Regions from separate parts of the Faecalibacterium sp. DFI.5.82 genome, predicted to be linked through region 3. Evidence: riboswitches for the same ligand, from Rfam matches in the RefSeq annotation. Region 3 holds a riboswitch; each other region holds the start of a gene.
What was found. Region 3 has a riboswitch for cyclic di-GMP ahead of P0G09_RS06430 (leucine-rich repeat domain-containing protein). Riboswitches for the same ligand answer to the same signal wherever they lie in the genome.
Positions count from the first base shown of each region.

Region 1: it holds a riboswitch for cyclic di-GMP, as region 3 does, so the genes downstream of both, P0G09_RS03760 (CAP domain-containing protein) here and P0G09_RS06430 (leucine-rich repeat domain-containing protein) in region 3, are expected to answer to the same signal.
Region 2: it holds a riboswitch for cyclic di-GMP, as region 3 does, so the genes downstream of both, P0G09_RS12285 (leucine-rich repeat protein) here and P0G09_RS06430 (leucine-rich repeat domain-containing protein) in region 3, are expected to answer to the same signal.

Region 1 covers NZ_JARFIS010000002.1:24,322-31,720, reverse strand. Annotated here, with positions in the region: gene bilR (bilirubin reductase) at 1-703, shown strand, start outside; gene bilS (flavodoxin family protein BilS) at 731-1,234, shown strand; cyclic di-GMP riboswitch class I at 1,354-1,429, shown strand; cyclic di-GMP riboswitch class I at 1,555-1,630, shown strand; gene P0G09_RS03760 (CAP domain-containing protein) at 1,763-2,632, shown strand; gene P0G09_RS03755 (hypothetical protein) at 2,743-3,255, opposite strand; gene rnhA (ribonuclease HI) at 3,252-3,716, opposite strand; gene P0G09_RS03745 (ribonuclease J) at 4,120-5,922, shown strand; gene P0G09_RS03740 (DHH family phosphoesterase) at 5,972-7,399, shown strand, end outside.
Region 2 covers NZ_JARFIS010000010.1:90,069-97,467, forward strand. Annotated here, with positions in the region: gene P0G09_RS12270 (alanyl-tRNA editing protein) at 1-533, shown strand, start outside; gene trmB (tRNA (guanosine(46)-N7)-methyltransferase TrmB) at 703-1,455, shown strand; gene P0G09_RS12280 (putative ABC transporter permease) at 1,457-2,506, shown strand; cyclic di-GMP riboswitch class I at 2,746-2,822, shown strand; gene P0G09_RS12285 (leucine-rich repeat protein) at 3,023-5,452, shown strand; gene P0G09_RS12290 (sugar phosphate nucleotidyltransferase) at 5,881-6,801, opposite strand; gene P0G09_RS12295 (SDR family oxidoreductase) at 6,964-7,399, shown strand, end outside.
Region 3 covers NZ_JARFIS010000003.1:157,367-164,765, reverse strand. Annotated here, with positions in the region: gene P0G09_RS06450 (antibiotic biosynthesis monooxygenase family protein) at 39-335, opposite strand; gene ugpC (sn-glycerol-3-phosphate ABC transporter ATP-binding protein UgpC) at 451-1,566, opposite strand; gene P0G09_RS06440 (AraC family transcriptional regulator) at 1,694-2,539, shown strand; gene P0G09_RS06435 (MATE family efflux transporter) at 2,587-3,888, opposite strand; cyclic di-GMP riboswitch class I at 4,153-4,228, shown strand; gene P0G09_RS06430 (leucine-rich repeat domain-containing protein) at 4,403-7,177, shown strand.

The sequences.
Region 1 (7,399 bases), on a different contig from region 3:
CATCGCGGGCTTTGGCAAGGCCGCTGTGCTGGCAAAGCAGGCGGGCTTTGACATGGTGCAGGTGCACGGCGACCGGATGTGTGGCAGCTTCTCTTCCGCCATCTTCAACCACCGCACCGATGAATACGGCGGCAGTGCCGAGCGCCGCGCCCGCTTTGCCGTGGAAGCTGTCAAGGCAGTGCACGCCGCTGTGCCCGGCATGGCCATTGACTACAAGCTGGCTGTCCGGCAGGAGAACCCCCATTACGGCAACGCCGGTGTGGTGGAGGAGGAACTGGCCGTGTTCGTGCCCCTGCTGGTGCAGGCAGGCGTGACCAGCTTCCATGTGACACTGGCCAACCACTCTGCGCTGGAAAACACCATCCCGCCGGCCAGCCACCCCGAGTTCAAGGAGACCGGCTGCTTCCTCAAGTTCTGCGATGAGGTGCGCCGGTATACCAGTGTGCCGCTCTGCGGTGTGGGCGGCCTGAACGACCCCGATTTTGTGGAGCAGCAGCTTGCCAGCGGCCGCATCCAGTGCGCGGCAATGTGCCGCCAGCTGCTGGCTGACCCCAACTGGGTCAACAAACTGCAGAGCGGCAATGCGGCAAAGATCCACCGCTGTGTCCGCTGCAACAAAAAGTGCCTGGGCGGCCTGATTGCCCATCAGGGCACCCGCTGTGTCTATGATGCCCTGAACGCAAAAGAACAGGGCAGCATCTGATATCAAACATAATAAAGGAGAATGACCATGAGCTACGCCATCGTTTTCAGCAGCAAGACCGGCAACACCCGCCTGCTGGCCGACACCCTTCGCGCAAGCTTGCCCCAGAATGAGTGCACCTACTTCGGAGCACCGGCTCCGGAAGCACTGGAGGCTGAGACCCTTTACATCGGCTTCTGGACGGACAAGGGCCATGCCGATGACACCCTCACCGCCTTTTTGCAGACCCTGAAGGGGAAGCGGGTCTTTTTGTTCGGCACCGCAGGCTTTGGCGGCAGTGCGGAATATTTCGAGCAGATCCTGGCGGCGGTGCAGAAATCGCTGGATGAGAGCAACACGGTCATTGGAACCTATATGTGCCAGGGCAAGATGCCCATGACTGTGCGCCAGCAGTACGAAAAGATGCTGCAGCAGCCCAACCATGCACCCAACCTCGAGATGCTGATCGAGAACTTTGATAAGGCACTGGCTCACCCGGATGCCGCAGACCTCGACCAGCTGCGCAAAAAGGCGGCAGAGGTGCAGGCATAACGGAAGAACTCTTCAAAAAAGAAGATTTTTTGAGAAAGCTGCTCCAAAACAGTTGACAGGTTCTGTCCGATGTGGTAGGATAGCGTCGAGGAAATGGAAACGGCTCCTCAAGGTGAATTGAATATTCTCGGCAAAGCAGTCGAAAGGCTGTGACGCAAAGCTACAGGGCCTGTAAAATGGCAGCCAGCTGCTTCTCAAGGAAATCTTTCTTTGGGCGACCTGCTTAGATTTTCTAGGTGTTGTTTTGCTGAGTGTATTGCAGAACAACACCTTTTTTCGTTCTCAAATTTCTTCCCAAAAGAAGAAAGGCACGCAAAACTGAATATCCTCGGCAAAGCAGTCGAAAGGCTGTGACGCAAAGCTATAGGGCCTGTAAAATGGCAGCCAGTTGCTTCTCATCACCTGAGGGTCTCCACAGCGGAGATTGGGTGTTGAGTGACCTTCATCTGAAGCATCAGGTGTCGATTGCCGAGTATACCAGCAATCGACACCTTTTTTCATGGGGCAACACAAAAGAGGTTCAACACCATGCGTAACGCTTCGATGAAAGTCCTGAAGAATCTGGTCTGCTGCGCCGCATTCATCTGCCTGATGCTTGTTCTGGCAATGCCCGCACACGCAGCTTCCAAGGCCGATGAGCTGCTGCAGCTCGTCAACGCAGAGCGTGCACAGGCTGGTGTGGCTCCTCTGAGCATGGGCAGCAGCGCACTGAATGCTGCCGCACAGGCCCGTGCAAAAGAACTTACCGTCAATTACTCCTACAACCGCCCCAATGGCAGCCGCGAGTTCACCATCCTGCCGGAGTACGGTGTGGACGATGTTTCTGTGGGAGAGAACTACTGGGCAGCTGCTGAGAATGCTTCGGATGTGGTCGCCGCCTGGAATCGCTACGATTTCTTCAAGGAGCGGATGCTGGACAAGGATGCCACCTCCGTTGGCATTGGCTACTACGAGGGCGGCGAGTACGGCAATTACTGGGTGATGATCTTCACCTACGCCCGCGGCACCAGTGAGAACGGTTTCGCACAGGAAGTGCTGGCGCTGGTCAACGCTGAGCGTGCAAAGGAAAATCTGGCACCTCTGGCCATGGGCGATGCCAAGCTGCAGGCCGCTGCCGATGAGCGCGCAAAGGAAGTGGCAAAGGTCGCTTCCCACACCCGCCCCGATGGCACCAACTGCTTCACCGTGCTGAAGGAGTACGGTGTGTCTGATACCGCCACCGGCGAGAATGCCGCCTGGGGCGAGACCACGCCCGAAAAGGTCGTTGCAGACTGGATGGCTTCGGAAGGCCACCGTGTCAATATCATGGACCCCGCCGCCAAGTATATGTGCCTTGGCTACAACTACGATGCCAATTCTCAGTGGGGCCACAACTGGATCCAGATCTTCGCAAAGTAAGCGGAGGACTTCCATTGAGCGTTGTACGATGAAATAAAACAGAGCAAAAAGAGATGCACCCCGCCTTCCTGATTCAGGTTCAGGGAGCGGGGTGCATCTCTTTTGTTTTTTTATTCTGCTGCCATCTCAGCCACATCCTCGGGGCTGAAATCGCCCAAGGGCAGGATGAGCCGGCCCAGCGTTTCCTGCGGCAGGGCGGCAAGCCGGGCACTCTCGTCCGCAATTTCGGCAGGGCAGAGGACGTGCACGCCGTCCGCACCGGTCTCTACCCGGGCGCGGTGGCCGGTGGCAATGTACTGGATGCCCAGCCGGTCAGCCGCCGCCAGCAGGGCGGGGAAGCGCAGGTCGGCCGGGGCAGCGGTCTCCTCAGCCAGCTGGCTGGCCAGTTCGCTGGCATTCAGGGTGATGCACTCGATGCCCAGAGCCTTGGCGGCTTCCTTGGCGGCATCCACAACGGGATCATCGGTGCACAGACGCACCACAGCGCCCATCACCGCAAAGCCCTGCTGCTGTAAAATGCGGACAGCTGCTTTGCAGCCCGTGCCGCCGCACAGGCCCACCAGCACCTTGTCCTGCTGTTCATAGGTGTCGAACCCGCTGCCGGGCAGAAATGTATCGCTCATCGTCCCTGTCTCCCTCCGTGTGCCTGACTTTGTGCCACGGCCAGCTGGTCGCAGCGTTCGTTTTCCGGGTGGCCTGCGTGGCCCTTGACCCAGACATAAGTGATCTTGTGCCGGGCTTCCTGCTCCAATGCCTGTTCCCACAGGTCGGGGTTCAGGGCAGGGGAGCCGTCGGACTTTTTCCAGCCCCGGCGCTTCCAGCCCCTGGCCCAGCCCTTTTCCAGCCCGTTGATGACGTACTGGCTGTCAGAGCACAGCCGCACCTCACAGGGCTCCTTAAGCTGGCGCAGGGCCTCGATAAAGGCGGTCAGCTCCATCCGGTTGTTGGTGGTGGAAGCATCGCCGCCGCTGAGCTCTTTTTCGTAGACCTTGCCGTTGAAGCGGTAGCGCAGCACTGCACCCCAGCCGCCCGGGCCGGGGTTGCCGCTGCACGCGCCATCGGTGTAAACTTCGACTTGTTTCATCTGTTTCTCCCGGAACTTGAATTTTTGGATACCTCTATTTAGAGCTATTTTTCCGGTTCTGTCAAGAGGAAAACGTATCATCCCCGGCTTTTCCGGCAAAGCTTTGAATTGACAAAGTGGACAAGAAATACTATACTGTTTGTAACAAAATGCGTATAGGGGCGCACCGATGCGGTGTGTCCGGCCGGAACGGGGCAGTGCCGCGGTCGCATCGAACAGATGGACTGACAGGGCAGAAATTACTCCGTTCTGGCCATCCCAGTGCCGAAAACGGGCATGGAAGCGAAAAATTCTATACGATGGTTTCGATGGGAGCGGCGGTGCGTTTGCTGCTCCTTCACAGCAGACAGGCCGCTCGCAAAGGGGTGTGCCTGCGTTTTGTAATTGATTTTGGAGGTACCGCATGGCACAGGTCAAAGAACAGAACCCGGCTCAGGCTCAGAACAATCCGAACAGAAACAGTGAATCCGGCGGGGAAAAGCGTACCCGCACCCGCCGCCCTTATTATAACCGGCGGCCCCGCCGTACTCAGCAGCCCAAGGAGGCCGCTGTGCCCATCCACATCTACCCGCTGGGCGGTCTGGGCGAAGTGGGCAAGAACATGACCGTGTATGAGTGCAACGGGGATATGATCATTGTGGACTGCGGCCTTGTATTCCCGGACAGTGAGATGTACGGCGTGGACATGGTCATCCCCGACTTTACCTTTGTGGTGCAGAATAAGGACAAGATCAAGGGCCTGCTCATCACCCACGGCCACGAAGACCACATCGGCAGCATTCCCTACCTGCTGCAGAAGTTTGATCTGCCCATCTACGGCACCCGGCTGACCTGCGGCCTCATCCGGAACAAGCTGGAGGAGTTTGGCCTAGCAGGCAAGACCAAGTTTGTGGAGATCACCCCCAAGCAGAAGATCAAGCTGGGCTGCTTTACCGTGGAGCCCATCCATGTCAACCACTCCATCCCCGATTCCGTGGCCTTTGCCATTGACAGCCCCGCCGGAACGATCATCCAGACCGGCGACTTCAAGATCGATTACACCCCGCTGGCCTGCGGCGTGACCGACCTGACCACCCTTTCGGAGTATGGTCAGAAGGGTGTGCTGGCTCTGCTGAGCGATTCCACCAACGCCGAGCGCCCGGGCTTTACCGCCACGGAGCAGAAGGTGGCCGCCGGTGTCCGCAACCTGTTTGCCCGTGCCCGGAACAAGCGCATCATCATTGCGACCTTTGCGTCCAATATCTACCGCGTCCAGCAGATCATTGATCTGGCCGTGGAGGATGGCCGCAAGGTGGCGTTCAGCGGCCGCAGCATGGTCAATAACACTGCCATGGCGCAGGAGCTGGGTTATATGCACATCCCCGAGGGTACCCTTATCAGTGTGGATGAGTTGAACCAGTACCCGCCGGAGCAGGTGGTGCTGATCACCACCGGCAGCCAGGGCGAGCCCCTGAGTGCCCTTTCCCGCATGGCCTCCTGCAGCCACCGTCAGGTGCGGGTGGGCCCCGGCGACTTCATCATCATCTCCGCCAACCCCATTCCCGGCAACGAGAAGAGCGTGACCAAGATCGTCAACGGTCTGCTCCTGCTGGGCGCGGAGGTCATTTACGAGAGCATGTATGATGTCCATGTTTCCGGCCACGCCTGCCAGGAGGAGCAGAAGCTGATGCTCACCCTGACCAGACCCAAGTATTTCCTGCCCGTGCACGGCGAGTACAAGCAGCTGAAAAAGCATGCTCTGACCGCCGCGTCTCTGGGCATTCCCACCAGCAACATCCTCATTGCCGAAAACGGCTCCAACGTCATCCTGAGCCGGGACGAGATCAAGCTGGGCGAGCCTGTCACCGCCGGTGCCGTGATGGTGGACGGCTTGGGCGTGGGTGATGTAGGCAACGTGGTCCTGCGTGACCGCAAGCATCTCTCTGAGGACGGTCTGGTCATCATCGTGGCCACCGTGGACAGCAAGACCGGCAAGGTGCTGGCGGGGCCTGACCTTGTGAGCCGCGGCTTTGTCTATGTGCGCGAGAACGAGAGCCTGATGGACGGGGCCCAGAGCATTGTGGAAAACGCGCTGGATCGCTGCGTGGAAGAGCATGTGCGCGACTGGAACAGCGTCAAGACCCGGGTGCGTGAGGCGCTGAGCAGCTATATCTACCGCCGCACCAAACGCAGCCCGATGATCCTCCCCATTCTGATGGAGGTATAAGCCGGAAGCCGCCCCGCCGGGGCAGGCAGACCAGGAGGCAGAAGATTCCATGAAACAAAAACCGAGATGGACGTTAGAAATGCTGATCGCCGCGCTGGCAGTGCTGTGTGCACTGCTGACGCTGGCGCTTCTGGTGCGGCGGCCCGCGGGCTGGCCTGCGCTGGCAGTGCTGGTGGTGCTGTGGGGCATCGGCATCTGCGTTTTCCGGTATCAGCTGCGGCGCTGGACCGCCAAGTGGGTGGCTGGCGGCAGCTTTGAAAATTCCAGGACCCAATACAGCCTGGAATCCCTCTCTCAGCCGGCGGCTCTGCTTTCTGGCGAGACGGTGCTGTGGTACAACAGCCGCTTCCGCACGGCGCTGCTGGGCGGCGAGGACCGGCTTGCAGGCAGGGCACAGAAGCTGCTGCCCGGCCTGGACACCGCACAGGCCCGCACCCCGGAGGGGCAGCAGCTCAATCTGGCCGATGGTGTGTGGAATGTGCACAGCAGTACCGTGCCGGGCGGCAGCGAGAGCATGACGCTGCTTGTGTTCAATGAGGAGACTGCCCTGCGCAGGATCGAAACGGAGTACAAGGCCAGCCGCCCGGGGTACATGGTGTTCCTGGTGGACGGCTACGACGATGTGTTCAGCGATATGCTGGACAGTGAGCGCGCCCGCCTGCTGGAGGGCATCAACCGGGTGCTGGAGGATATGATCGGCCGGGGCACAGGCTTTCTGCGCCGTGTTGCCAGCGGCCGCTATATCGCCGTGGTGGAAGAGCGCCATCTGGAGCAGTATGCCCAGCGCGGCTACGATGTGCTGGATAAGATCCGTGCTCTGGATCCCAGTGTGAACCTGTCCATCTCCATTGGCATCGGGCGCGGGGCCAAAACCCTGCGGGAAGCCCAGGATATGGCCGTGCAGGCGCTGGATATGGCGCAGGGCCGCGGCGGCGATCAGGCCGCTGAGATGACCCCGGACGGCTTCACCTTTTACGGCGGCGTGAGCCACGGCGTGGAAAAGCGCAGCAAGGTGCGCAGCCGCATCGTGGCCGACCAGCTGGTCAGGCTCGTCAAGGAGGCGGACCATGTGGTCATCATGGGCCACCGGATGAGCGATCTGGATGCCATCGGCGCTGCCGAGGGCGTGCTGCGCATCTGCAAGATCTGCGATGTCCCGGCGGTGATCGCCGTCAGGCGGGATGCCACGCTGGCGGGCAGCCTGATCGATGCCCTGTGCCGGGCCGGCCAGGCGGATGATTTTATCGACCCCAAGGGGGCTTTGCCCATTATCTCCAAGAAAACGCTCTGTGTGGTGGTGGATACATACCAGCTGGGCCTTGTGGAAAGTAAGGAGATCCTGGAAAGGTGCGGCAAGGTGGCTGTCATCGACCACCACCGCAAGGGCGTGGGCTTCATCGAGCATGCAGACCTTGTCTGCCACGAGCCCTACTCCTCCTCGGCCAGTGAGCTGGTCACGGAGCTTTTGCAGTATGTG
Region 2 (7,399 bases), on a different contig from region 3:
TCAAGATCCTGGCCGCTGAAAACTATAAGGGCGGCGTGCGCCTGAGCATCGTCTGCGGCGGGCGCGCGCTGGAAGCCGCGCAGGCCATGCGGGAGCGGCAGGCAGAGATCGGTGCCCTGCTCAGCGCCAAGGCCAGCGAGACGGCCAACGCCGTGCATCGGGTGTATGACGAGTACACCGCCCTGAAATTCACCCACTTCGGGCTGTGCAGCCAGCTCTTTGACGCGCTGGCCGCGCAGGTAACGCCCGGTGCGGATGCCATCCGCATCGTGCCGGGGCTGGACCCGGACGGCCTGCACCGGCTGGCTAACCGCCTGACCGAAGCCACCACCGGCCTGTGCGCGGCCCTGACCCCCAACGAAAAGGGCACCGGCTACTGCCTTGCCCAGGCGGGCGGCGATGTCCGCGCCCTGACCAAAGCCCTGAACGCCGCCCTCAATGGCCGCGGCGGCGGCAAACCCGGCATCTGTCAGGGAAGCTGCGCCGCAGAGCCGGAGGAAGTAAAAGAATTTTTGAAAAGTACGAAATTGTAAGCATCCTCACCCTCTCAGGCGCTGACGCGCCAGCTCCCCCAAAGGGGGAGCCCTTGGCAAAACCGGTAAGTTTTCCGCACTGCCAAGGCCTCTCCCTTTGGGAGAGGTGGATTTGCGAAGCAAAGACGGAGAGGGTGAGCCACTTAAAATTCAAGGAGAACAACAAACTATGAGAATGCGTTTCAAACCCTACGCCCACGATGAGCTGATGGCCGCCGATTTCCACGTCCACGAGCCCCTGATCTGGGGCGGCAAGTGGCACGCACAGTATGCCCGCCCGGAGCAGCCCTTTGTGCTGGAGCTGGGCTGCGGCAAGGGCGGCTTTATCTCCCAGCTGGCCTGCGCCCACCCGGAAAACAACTATCTGGGCATCGACATCACCGACAAGGTGCTGATCCTTGCCAAGCGCAAGATCGAGGCCGCTTACACCGAGGCAGGCCGCCCCATCGACAACGTGAAGATCATGAGCACCGACATCGAGCGCATCAAGGGTGTGCTCACCGCCCAGGATACCGTCAGCCGCATCTATATCAACTTCTGCAACCCGTGGAGCAAGAACGCTTCCTCCAACAAGCACCGGCTCACCTATCCCCGCCAGCTCATCCAGTACCGCGAATTCCTGAAGGACGGCGGCGAGATCTACTTCAAGACCGATGACGACGACCTGTTCCGCGACAGCCTGGAGTACTTCCCCGCTTCCGGCTACGAGATCACCTGGAAGACCTTTGACCTGCACGAGAACGAGCCGGAGTGGAACATCCGCACCGAGCACGAGGGGATGTTCACCGAGATGGGCATCAAGATCAAGGCCCTGATCGCCAGAAAGCTGCCCGGCGATGCCGCCGTGACCTGGATCGAGCCCAAGGTCCTGAAAAAGAGGAAGGCTGCGGAGGAAGCCGCTGCCGCCGCAAAGGAGGAGTAAGATGTCCTTTTTTGTCAACACCATGGTCTGCGGCTTTTCGCTGTATCAGATCCTGGCGTTTTTCCTGATCTACTCCTGCCTGGGCTGGTGTTTGGAGGTCATCTATGCCGCCGTTTCCACCGGCCAGCTGGTGAACCGCGGCTTTCTGAACGGCCCGGTCTGCCCCATCTACGGCTTTGGCATGATCATTGTGCTGTTCACCCTTTCGCCGCTGGCAGACAACCTGCTGCTGCTCTATCTCGGCGGCGTGATCCTGCCCAGCGTGCTGGAGCTGGTGGGCGGCTGGGCGCTCTACAAGCTCTACCACACCCGGTGGTGGGATTACAGCGACTTCCCCTTCAACATCGGCGGATATATCTGCCTGGAATTCTCCCTTTTGTGGGGCGTGGGCACCGTTGTGGTGATGAAGGCCGTTCACCCCGTGATCGCGGGTTTTGTGGAGATGGTCCCCCAGATGGTGGGCTTTGTCCTCATGTGCATCCTGTACGCCTGCTACGCCGCCGACGTGGTGGTGACCGCCTTTGCGGCCTCTGACCTGGCCCGTGAGCTGGATGCCCTGGAAAAGGTGGCCGACAGTATGCACGCCGTGTCCGATGCCATGACCGAGCTGCTGGGCACCACCGCCATGGACGTGGACCAGAAGATGGACGAGAGCCGCCTGCAGCTCAAGCTGGCGGCTGCCGAGGCCCGGGACAATGCCGCCAAACTGAGCCCCCGGGATGCCGCTGCCGCCCTGCGCGCCAAGGCCGACGAGGCCATGGAGGCCGCCCGCAAGTCCTCGCAGGAGGCCCGGCTCAATGCCTCTGAGGCCGCCACTGCCGTCAAGCTGGCCGCCAAGGGCACCGCAGAGCGCACGGCAGAGCTGCTCCGTCTGGAACAGCTGGCCGAGGAGCTGCAGGCCCGCAGCGAGGAGATGCGCGCCCGCACCCGGAGCTCCAAGTACTTTGGCAAGGGCCGTATGCTCCGCGCTTACCCCAAGCTGCGCCACGGCGAAAAGCACCGCTCTCTGGACGAGCTGCGGGAGCGTCTGAAGTACGAGCGCAGGCACTGACCCTGACCGTTGCAGCAACCCCAAATGCCCCTGACCGGCTTCTTTCGGTCAGGGGCATTTTTCTTGCACTGCGCCCTCCATAAAGTCAGGCAGATCTTGTGCTGCCGCAGGATTTTATTCTCATTCTGTTTTCCACATTATACGTTCCTTTTTTGTACACTCTTCCAAATCTTTTTCGTCATATTGACAAAAAAAAAAAAGAGTATCTTATCCTGTGCAATATGCTATTCCGCTAAAAACTGAAGAATCGGCAAGCCAGTCGAAAGGCTGCGACGCAAAGCTACAAGGGCCTGTAATATGGCAGCCAGCCGCACGTTATTCTCTCCGGGTAAGGTAATACGAAACCTTGCACCTCCTTGTGAAGATGCGTCGGCTTCCCTTCAGGAGAGCGAGCGCGCAGCGGGTCTACAAGGGTTCAGAGCGTCGTACCAGCCGTTTGGCCGGTGCGGCGCTCTTTTGTTTTGGCTGAAATAGAGAGAGTTTTTTGGGAAAATCATGGAAAAGGAGTAAAGAATTATGAAACCCAAGCGTTTGATCAGCTTATTGGTTGCGGTCTGCATGATGATCACCATGCTGCCCCTGTCGGCAGTCACGGCATTTGCAGCAGACACGGCAACTGAACAAGAAGCCATCGTTGACGGTTACAAGTATAAGTATAAGGTAAATGGCGGTAATGCAACCATCACAAAATTTCTTGGCCCTGTGAAACCAACAAACTACGACTACGACATCGACATACCCGAAACGTTGGACGACAAATACACTGTAACCGCCATCGGCAATTATGCCTTTTATTCAGACCATCAGCTGGGGGAGGTCACCATTCCACAAAGCGTCACTTCCATCGGCGATCATGCCTTTGCAGGTTGCCGCAACTTGAACTCTCTTACCATCAATGACGCTGCCACATCAATAGGAAACCGGGCCTTTACGGAATGCCCTCTTACAACAACGCTTTCATTAGGTAAAAAAATTACGACGATCGACGATCGTGCCTTTTATGATTGCCGTGGTCTGACGAGCGTCACCATTCCACCAAGCGTTACTTCCATCGGTGATCATGCCTTTGGTGAATGCATTCATCTTAAAACGCTTTCGTTCGGTGAGAATTCGTTCGGTGAGAATATTGAGACGAATATTACGACGATCGGCAATTATGCCTTTTTTCATTGCAATGATCTGGAGAGTGTCACCATTCCACAAAGCGTCACTTCCATCGGCAGAGAAGCTTTTAGATTTTGCAACAACATGAAATCTCTTGCCATCAATGGCGCCATCGAATCGATGGGGACAGGCGCCTTTGCTGGGTGCATTTCTCTTGAAAAGATTTCGTTAGGTGAGAATATTAAGACGATCGGCTATTCTGCCTTTGATTCTTGCACTTCCATTAATCTGACGAACGTCACCATCCCGGAAAATGTAACAACCATTAGACCTGGTACCTTTCGCTATTGCACCCATCTGGAATACATTACGCTCCCTGCTGGATTGACTTCTTTCCAAGACAGTCTGAAAGGTTGTCCGGCTGGGAACCCCAATGGTGCCATCTACTACAAAAACTACAAGGCCAAGGCAGATGCTCTGCTTGCAGACAATGATAACAATCCTAAAATTGATGCCAATGATAAACTGAGAAAACGCAATTTTCTTTACCTCTGCAAGGTGACCTTTGATGCCAAGGGCGGCGAACTGAACGACGACGCTGTGGTGCCGGTTTATAAGACCGAAAAAATCACTGATACCAAGGCAAACGATCTGACTGCCATCCATGATCCCACCCGTGCGGGTTACAAGTTCACCGGCTGGTACACCGAAGATGGCAACCTCTTTAATGTGAAAGATACCGCAATTATGGAGGACATCACCCTCCATGCCGGTTGGGAGTTCGACCCCAATGCTCCGGGCTGCCACCCGCTGACCGTGACCGGCGGCACTGTTACTGTGAAATACGACGGCAGCGATGTGACCAGCAAGCTGAACAGCAACACTGACGCAGCCACCGGCCAAAAGACCTACGATGTACCGGACAACGCAGAAGTGACCGTGACGCTGGACAAGGACCGGACCCCTGCGGGCATGGTGTTTGACGGTTGGTCTACCGGCGAGTTCTCCCTGCCGCAGGATCAGAACTACAAGGCAGAAAGCATCACTTTCCCCATGAGCAGTGGTGTGGATATTGCCGCACAGTACCGTGATGCCGCCGCTGACCACACCCACGATACCGCAGTCTTCCACCCGCTGACCGTGACCGGCGGCATTGTTACCGTGAAAAACGGTGACAAGGATGTGACCGATACCTTGACTGTTACTACTGACGAGACCACCGGCAAAAAGACCTACTCTGTACCGGACGGCGCAACAGTGACCGTGACGCTGGACAAGACCCTGATCCCTGAGGGCATGGTGTTTGACATCTGGTCTACCGGCAAGTTCTCCCTGCCGCTGGGTCAGGATTACAAGGCTGAGAGCATCACCTTTACCATGAACACCATGAGCAGTGATGTGGATATTGCCGCACAGTACCGCGATGCCACCATTGAAGATGATGGGCCCAATGTGCTGGGCACTGCCGCGATCATTGGTACTGCCGCTGTGGGCGGTGCAGTGCTGGGCTATCAGGCCTATTCTCTGGGCGCTGAATTTGCAGGCAAGCTGATGGCTCTGCCCTACTTCCCCAGCAACCGCAGCGCCCTTGCCATGATGCTGTGGGAGGATGCAGGCAAGCCCATGCCCGAATCCGAACTGCTCTACCCCGATGTAGAGCAGGAAGAGCAGGATATGGACCTGCAGCACGCCGCCCGCTGGGCCATGGAAAACGAGCTTATCCCTGACCTGAACGATGAGGGCACGGCTCCGGAAGAGATGAAGTTCTTCCCGGCCAATCCCGTAAGCAAGCTTGATGTGCTGAATGCATGGCAGAAGGCACAGGAGCTCAAGAACAACTAACGCCATCCCCGAATATTCCCAAATATACGTAGAAGCGCCTCATCCTTCACCGGATGGGGCGCTTCTGCGTTGTAATGAGTCGAATTTTCTGTTATACTGTACCTGTCGGCCTTCCGACCCATTTGATGTGGGAAGGAGGTGGTAACCATGGAAATGGTAGTCTCATTTATACTGTCCGTCGCAGCGGGTGTGGTCAGCTACTACATCTGCAAGTGGCTTGAGGAACAGTTCAAGGCCGGTAAGCACTAACCCTTAGCAAGCAGGAAGCCCCCTTGGTATTCGCAGTACCGAGGGGGCTTCTTGTTGCTTTGGTGGAACCATGGAATGGTTCCGTAGTCTCATCTACAACTTTAGTATATGCACTCCTGCGCAAAAAGTCAAGAGGGCCGCCACAGATTTTGTTTCGCATCTGCGCCTGTTTCAGCTTATCACGCCCACAGATCCTCGGGGTACAGGCCCTCCTGGGTTTTCTGGGCGATGGCGGCCACCACGGTGGGCTTATCCTCGCGGTAGGTCACGCCGTACCACTTATCGGTGCTCTTGAGCACGGTGACTGCCGCCTTGCCCTCATCGATGAGCTCGCTGGCCACAGTGGGCAGGAAATACTCGCATTTGAGGGGGTTCTTGGGCAGATTCTCACGCAGCCAGCCTGCAAAGCGGTGGTCGGCCTCGTCCAGGAAGCTCTTGCCGAAGCCCCACAGGTTCATGCTGACAGGTGCTTCCACCGGCAGGTCATCCGTGCCCTCACCGGTGAGGGAGGTGCAGCGGATGCCGCCCTCACAGGTCTCGATGCCGGTGCGCTCGGTCACGCTGTGCAGGGTGCCGTCCGGGTTCACCACGCAGACACCGCGGGAGACGGTGCCGTTCTCAGAGACGGTATTTTTGAGCAGGTAGCTCACCATGCAGTAATCGTAAACTGCGCCGTCCTGATGGGTGGACAGATACTCATAGATGACCTTGAAGGCCTCGGGGCCGTAGTAATCGTCCGCGTTGATGACAGCGAAGGGACCATCGATGAGGTCTTTTGCGGCCAGCACGGCGTGGCAGGTGCCCCAGGGCTTGACACGGCCCTCGGGGATGGTGAAGCCTGCGGGCAGCTCGTCCAGCTGCTGGAAAGCGTATTTCACGTTCATGCCCTGAGAGACGCGGTCACCGATGGCGGCTTTGAAGGCCTCCTCGATCTCGTGCTTGATGACAAAGATCACGGTCTCAAAGCCTGCGCGGTGGGCATCGTACAGGGAGTACTCCACAATGGGCTGGCCCTTGGGGCCCACCGGGTCGATCTGCTTCATGCCGCCGTAACGGCTGCCCATGCCGGCAGCCATGACCACCAATACCGGTTTGTTCATTTTTCTTTCCTCCTGCGTCAGTGCGCTGTTCTTTGAGTCTATTATACTCCAAATTTTCCCGGGCAACAAGGGACAGCTTTTCCTTGAATTTTTGCATGGATTCTCACCCGCTGCCGTGATAGAATAGAGGCAATGGAGTTTCCGCAGAAAAGGAGAATGCTTATGTCAACCAAAACTGTCTGGATCACCGGCGCGTCCTCCGGCATCGGGCGGGAGTTTGCCCGCCGCTATGCCCGGCTGGGCTTCCGGCTCATTCTGACCGCCCGCCGCCGCGACCGGCTGGAGACCCTTGCCGCTGAGCTCCGGGCGAAACACGGCACCCTCTGCCGCATCGTACCCGCCGACCTTGCGCAGGATGCGCAGGTCACCGCCCTGTGCGAAGCACTGGCAGACGAACGCATCGACCTGTTCATCAACAACGCGGGCTTTGGTGCCTGCGGTGCCTTTTCCGAGACGGATGAGGGCAAGGAGCTTTCCATGCTGCGGGTAAACGTGCTGGCCATGCACCGGCTGTTCAAGTTCACTCTGCGCAAGATGGAAGCCCAGGGCTTTGGCACCATCCTGAACGTGGCATCCTCGGCGGGCCTGCTGCCGGGCG
Region 3 (7,399 bases):
AGCCAGCAGGCCGCGGGTGCTTTTCTATCCTCTCGTGCTCAGTCGGCTTTGGCAATGCGCTGCATCGCGGTGGAAGCAACATGCTTCTCCTTGATGGCGCGGAGCTGGGCCATGTGGTCGGTGTTCACGTGGGCCTGCTGCTGGGCTTCGGAGTCCCACTCCTCAACGATGAGCAGCTCGTCCGGGTCGGCGGCGCTCAGGTAGTAATCGTAGCGCTCAAAACCGTCCTCCTGCTGGACCTTTGCCAGAATGCCGGCAGCGGCAACCTCCTGCAGAAAAGCGTCCCGCTGGCCGGGGAGCATACGGTAGGTGACCAGAAGCATCATGTGTTCCATGGTGAAATCTCCCTTATAATGTTCCAATGTGTGTTCTCTTAGACAAAAGCCGCCGGAAATCGTTTCCCGGCGGCTTTTGCTTATTAGGAGGATCAAAAGATGATCCCTGGAGAACTTAGTTCAGGATGGTCTGCTCGGTCTCGACATCAAAGACGTGGACCTTGTGCGGATCAAATGCAACGCGGACGGTGTCTCCGTTGCGTGCCTTGGAGGTGGGAGCGACACGGGCGGTCATCTTGTTGCCCTTGTACTCCAGGTACAGGTAGATCTCAGCGCCCATCATTTCGGACACATCGACCTGAGCCTCCAGGTGGCAGTCGGGGTGCTTTGCCATAAACTCGGGCTCGTCGTCGATATCCTCAGGACGGATGCCCATCTTGACCTTCTTGCCAACGTAGGAATCCAGCTTGCCGTCAGCGGTCTTTTCCTTGGGCAGGGGGATGGTGTCGCCGCCCAGGTCAATGGCGTACTGATCGCCGTTCTTGGTCACGGTGCCGTCCAGGAAGTTCATCTGGGGGCTGCCGATGAAGCCGGCAACGAACATGTTGCAGGGCATGTCGTACAGGTTCTGCGGGGTATCGACCTGCTGGATGATGCCGTCCTTCATAACAACGATGCGGTCGCCCATGGTCATAGCCTCGGTCTGGTCATGGGTAACGTAGATGAAGGTGGTAGCCAGCTTCTTGTGCAGCTTGATGATCTCGGTGCGCATGCTGGTACGCAGCTTTGCATCCAGGTTGGACAGGGGCTCGTCCAGCAGGAAGACTGCCGGGTTACGAACCATTGCACGGCCCAGAGCAACACGCTGACGCTGGCCGCCGGACAGAGCCTTGGGCTTGCGGTCCAGCAGGTGCTCGATCTCCAGGATCTTGGCAGCCTCGTGAACGCGGCGGTCGATCTCGTCCTTCGGGGTCTTGCGCAGCTCCAGACCGAAAGCGATGTTCTTGTAAACGGTCATGTGGGGGTACAGAGCGTAGCTCTGGAACACCATGGCGATATCACGATCCTTGGGAGGAACGTCGTTGATCAGGCGGCCGCCGATGTACATTTCGCCCTTGGAGATCTCCTCCAGACCGGCGATCATGCGCAGGGTGGTGGACTTGCCGCAGCCAGAGGGGCCGACGAAGATGATGAACTCCTTATCCTGGATCTCCAGGTTGAAGTCGGTAACAGAAGGAGCAGTAGCGCCCGGATAGATCTTGTAGATGTGCTGGCAGCTAATCGAAGCCATAGGTCATTGCCTCCATTAAAATTTTTCTATGTTACGGCACCTTGACGGTGCACGCTCTCGTTGGTATTATAATAACAGATAACTTTGTGATATAAAATAGCATTTTATTGATTTGAGGTGTCAGATATTGCTTTATGATTGGACAAGCACCGCAGCCCTTGGCGTGGTGCGGGATATCCAGCCCAAAGAACCCCTGACCCTGACCGGCGAGGGGCTGTGGGTCTGCCTGGTCTCCAGCGGCAGATGCACTGCCAGCCTGACCGATGCCTCGCCCTCCCCGGCGGGCAGCGCACTGATCCTGCCGCCCCAGAGCGCGGCGGCGGGCCATCTGGTGCTGAGCCGCGCCCCGTTGACCCTGACCCCGGAAGGGGAGAGCCACCTGCTCTGCATCCAGCTGACCGGGCAGGCGGCGGTGCAGTTCCTTGCCGGGCTGACGGAGCTGCCGTTCCTGGCCCGGGGCGAGACCTGCCCCGCCGCCGCAGAGCTGCTGGGCCGCCTTGCTGCCGAGGCCGACACGCCCCGCAGCCGGGCTGCCAGCCAGCTGGCCTTTGCCCTGCTCTGTGAGCTTGCGGGGGCCGATAGCGCCGCCCCGCCCCTGCCGCCGCTGGTGGAGGCAGCCATTGAGGATATCCGCCAGAACTACGCTGGCCTGTACGGCGTGGAGGAGCTCAGTGAGCGGCTGGGGGTCTCCAAGAGCCATCTTGTCCGCACCTTTACCGCCGCCGTGGGGGTGCCCCCGGGGCGCTACCTGACCACTGTGCGGGTGGAAGCTGCCATGCGGCTGCTCCTGCACCGGGAATACACGCTGGATGTCATTGCCAGCCTGTGCGGCTTCTCAGGGGCCAACTACCTGTGCCGGGTGTTCAAAAAAGAGACCGGCCAATCCCCCGCACAGTGGCGGGCCTTGGCCGGTCAGACAGCACGGCCCCTCAGCCCGGCGGAAAGCCAGCGGGAGCAGGCACTGTATATTTAAAATGTTCAGGAGCCGGGGCAGCACCCGGCTCTTTTCCGTGGAGGTGCTCAGCCGCACACAGACTGCGGGCGCTTGAGCAGGAACACCGTCAGGGCCAGCGTGATGGCCTCGGCGGCGGGGAAGGCCGACCACACGCCGTTCATGCCGAACAGGGCGCTCAGGATCAGCGAGCAAGTGACGATGGCGGCCACGCCCCGGCTGACCGAGGTGATGGTGGCCTCGGTGGGGCGGTTGACCGCACCCAGATAGCCCGCCGCAACAATATTGCAGCCTGCAAAGAAGTAGCCCAGGAAGTAGATGCGCATACCGCTGTGGGCGTATTCGGCCATCAGTGCAGAGCTCTCGCTGTTGAAGAGGGCAACAAAGGTGTCGGTAAAGCCAAACACAGCACCGTACAACACCGCCGCCAGCGCCAGCGCAGTGCCGCAGCCCAGCAGAAGCAGCTTTTTTGCCCCGGCCATCTCATTTTTGCCGTAGCACTGGCTGATCAGCGGCTGGGCACCCTGGGCCACGCCGTTGAAGATGGCTGTTGCCACCAGCGCAAAGTTTGCCACCACGCCGTAAGCGGCCACGCCCACGTTGCCCGCCAGCCGGAGCAGCAGGAAGTTGAACACGGTGGTGGTCACGGCAGAGGAGAGCTCCCCGACAAAGCCGGAGATGCCCAGCTGGCAGCTCTGCACCAGCAGCCGGGCCGAGGGGGCCTGCCGGACAAAGGTGAGCGTGTTGCTCTTTTGAAAAAGGTGGCGGCTGCAGATGGCGATGCTGAGCACCGGCGAGATAGCGGTTGCCAACGCCGCGCCGGGCAGGCCCAGCCCCATGGGGAAGATGAAGATGTAATCGAACACCACATTGAACAGGCTTCCGCTCAGGGTGGCCACCATGGCAAGGGACGGGTCGCCGTCGTTGCGGACGAAGGCCGAGAAGATGTAGTTGCACATGAAGAAGGGCGTGAACAGCAGGAAGATGCGGGTGTAGTTCAGGCCCAGCGCCACAATGCCCGCATCGCCGCCCATGAGCTGCAGAAGCGTGCCCGGGCAGAACGCGCCCGCCAGCATGAACGGGATGGCAATCAGGCAGGCACAGAGGATGGCGTTGGAAAAAAACCGCTGCGCCCGTGCCTCGCCCTGCGCCTGCAGGATGGCGTACCGGGTGGCAGCACCCAGGCCGATCATCGAGCCGAAGGCAAAGATCAGGTTGTACATGGGCAGGCAGAGGTTCAGCAGGGTCACGCCGTCGGTGCCCGCCGCCTGGGCGATGAAATAGGTGTCGGCCAGAATATAGCACGATGTGCCGATCAGACCGAAAATATTCTGCGACACATACTTGAAGAACTGCTTTGTCAGGTTCATGGGAGCTTCCTTTCCGCGGGGAGAGTAGGGGAGTGAAACGTAAAAACGACTACTACTATATCATAAAACCTGGCATATTTCAACGAAAAAGCGAGGAAACACGCCATCATTTCCCAAACGGAACACTTCTCCCCGGGGCGATGCTGCTATCCGAAAATGTTATACAAACACTGTCGATTTTGTGTAACTTGCCAAAGATGATTTTGGGTTATTGACCAAAAAAAAAAAAGTCTTATGATTTTTGTGTAAAATGCCACATAAAAACAGAAGAATCGGCAAACCAGTCGAAAGGCTGCGACGCAAAGCTACAGGGCCTGTAATATGGCAGCCAGCTGCACTTTCTCAACCATACCGCACATGGGCATCACCTCAAGGGGCGGTAGATTCCCAAAGTACAAAACGCAGAGCGTTGTACCAGCCATTTGGCCGGTGCGGCGCTCTTTTTGCTTTGTGCGGGCATGGTTATATTTTGGGAGTAATTCATAAAAGGAGGATTTTTATGAGATTGAAACGTGTGATCAGCGCCGCCTTGGCAGTGAGCATGGCAGTTTCCATGATGCCTGCTACTGCGGTTTCGGCGTTTGCAGCGGGAACGAGCACCAATACTGCGGAGACAACCACTGTTACTGGCAAGAATAGCACCGAAAGCGAAGCAGAAACCTCTGGTTATTGTGGTGCAGAGAATCAGGAAGAGAGTGTTCAGTGGAAATACGATGAATCTACAAAGGTTCTGACTATTTTTGGCAATGGCCCAATGGCAGATTATGAGGGAATTGCTGATACGGATGTTGGCACAGACAATGATCTGCGTCCATGGAAACCCTATCTCAACCAGATTACAGAGGTACATATTGAGGAAGGCGTTACTGCGATTGGCAATAGTGCATTCCGTGGGATGAAGGCTTTGAAAAAAGCTAATATTCCTGCCAGCATTCAGCATTTGGGCGATTACATCTTTCGCTATGATGAAGCATTGGAAGAAGTAATCTGGGCAGAAGGATTTGAAGCGGCTGAAACTACTGACGTGGATTCAAACCAGAATGTATATACAGGAAAATATTTGCCTACAAGTATGTTCGATTTCTGCTCTGAACTGGGCAAGGACAAGGAACTGACTGAATGGCTTCCCAAGAGCTTTGAAGGTGTTGGCTGTGCGGCAGTTCGAGGAACACAGTTTACAGTTGATTTTGATAACTGGAGCAATCTGAAATATATTGGTGCGTATGCTTTTTCAATGATGCGGAATCTGGAAAGCTTTACTGTTACAGATGACATCGAGTTTGGATTAAGAAAAAACCCACAGGTTCCGGATGGGACTTCTAATGCACTTCAAGGTTCTGGTTTGAAAAAAATGATTGTTAGGACCGAAAAACTTCCCTATGCAATTGTGCGGGGTTGTGAGAAATTGAGTGTGATTGATTTGGGAAGCAACCCTACAATCATTGGAGATTCTGAATTCGCAGGGACTGCTATTGAGAAAATTGACATTCCGAAGAGTGTGACAAAAGTTGATGCATGGGCGTTTGCAAATTGTCAGAATTTGAAGAGAGTGACCTTCTACGGTGAAACCGCATTGCATCATGTTCCTTTCCCAGCATGTGGCATTGAAACCTTTATTATTGAAGAAGGCGCAAAAATTACTAGCGATGATTCTAATCCCTTCCGAGAACAACCGACAGGTTCTTATCCGGCTGTAACCTCTTTGAAGAACGTGGAAATTCTTGGCACATTGAATACTAGTCGGACAGATATGACGACAGAAACTCTTTGGAAAAATATGTTCTCTCCTAGTGAACAACTCAAAGAAGTTACTGTGAGCGATGCAAACCTGCAATATGTAAAAGCTGAGACTTTCCCGAAGATGGAAAATCTGAAAGTGGTTGGCGATGATGCAACGTTTGAAGCATCGCTTGCGGGATGCACCAACCTGAAAACCGTTGACCTGACCGGCTGCAAAAAGATTGCCAGCTATGCAGCTGGCTGCTTTGGTGATGGTATGAATGATTCTACTGTCATCTATGTCAATGATGCAAGTGCAATTCCGGGGAGTGACACTGGCATTTCGAATCGTCACGGTATCGTTATGGTTGTTAAGGGCGGTACAGTCAATACGGATAAGACCGGTTTTGACAGTGTAACCAAGGCTGGATGTACCGCAAAATGGTATGAGGACGCTAATTGCCAGATTGAAACCAAGGATACTACCCCCGTAACTGGTAAAACCTATTACGCCAAGTGGAAAGTCATCCCCGTTGCCGCAACGATGACTGCAACCACTTCCAAGAGCGCCTATCTGGTCAATACCCCGGTTGATGTGAACATTACCGTTAACCCGGGCACCTATGGGGCAGAGATTCACAAAGGTAAAGTTGCTCTGACCTACGGCGACGAAGTAGAGAAGGTGGAGCTGGACGGCAAGGAACTGACCGAGAAAGAATACACTGTTCAGGAGCTGGCTCAGATGATGAAACTGACTTCCCGAAGCAGTAATATCAAAGCAACCCTGAATGTGACCTACAAAAAAGTCGGCAAGTTTGATTTTAACGTTGCCCTGAAGGACGCAAATGGTGCCCAGATTTGTGCTGATGGCACTCAGGTCGTTGTTGCCGAAAAGGCCGCCGAACTGACCCCTGCAACCGAGCTCTACACCCTGACCGTTAAGAATGCTGATGTTACCATTAAGAATGGTGACGAAGAGATCAAGGCTGAGAAGAACGACAAGGGCGAGCTGATCGCCAAAGTGCCCGAAAAGGCTGACGTGACCGTGACCTACACCAGCCAGAGCGATGCCGTTGCATTTGACCAGTGGACTATTACCACCGATGAAACGCTGGATGTGGATGTCAAGAACAACCCCCTGAAGTTCCAGATGCCTGCCGGTGGCGTGACCATCGAAGCCATGACGAAGGATGCCTCCATTGAGGAGGACGAGCCCAACATTCTGGGCACCGCCGCAGTAGTCGGCACTGCCGCTGCTGGCACCGCCATTCTGGCATGGCAGGGCTACCAGCTGGGCACGGAGCTGTACCTGAAAACCGCTCTGCCCGCCGGTACTGCCATCCCCACAAACCGTGCCGAGCTGGCCCTGCTGGTGTGGAACCATGCCGGTAAGCCCGCACCCGCCGCAGTTCTGCCCGCCGATGCCACCGATACCCAGAAGGCCATTGCCTGGGCTGTGGAGAACGATTTGCTCAAGGCCGCAAAGGACAACGGCGAGACCTATGTGGATACCGATTCCGTGAGCCGTGTTGAAGTGATCCGCGTGTGGAATAAGGCACAGGAAAAGTAAACCCCACCGTCATCCCTTCGGGATGCCACCGCCCCTAATAGGGGCGGCCTTGGCAAAAAGGTGAAACTATCCGCCATGCCAAGGGCCCCCCTATTAGCGGGGGCTGTCGCTGAAAGCGACTGGGGGGTTGCCCCCACAACCGAACCATTCTCTATTCCCAAATAACCTGTGGAAGCGCCCTGCCGGGGAACCGGTGGGGCGCTTCTGCATAGGGGCGGGAGC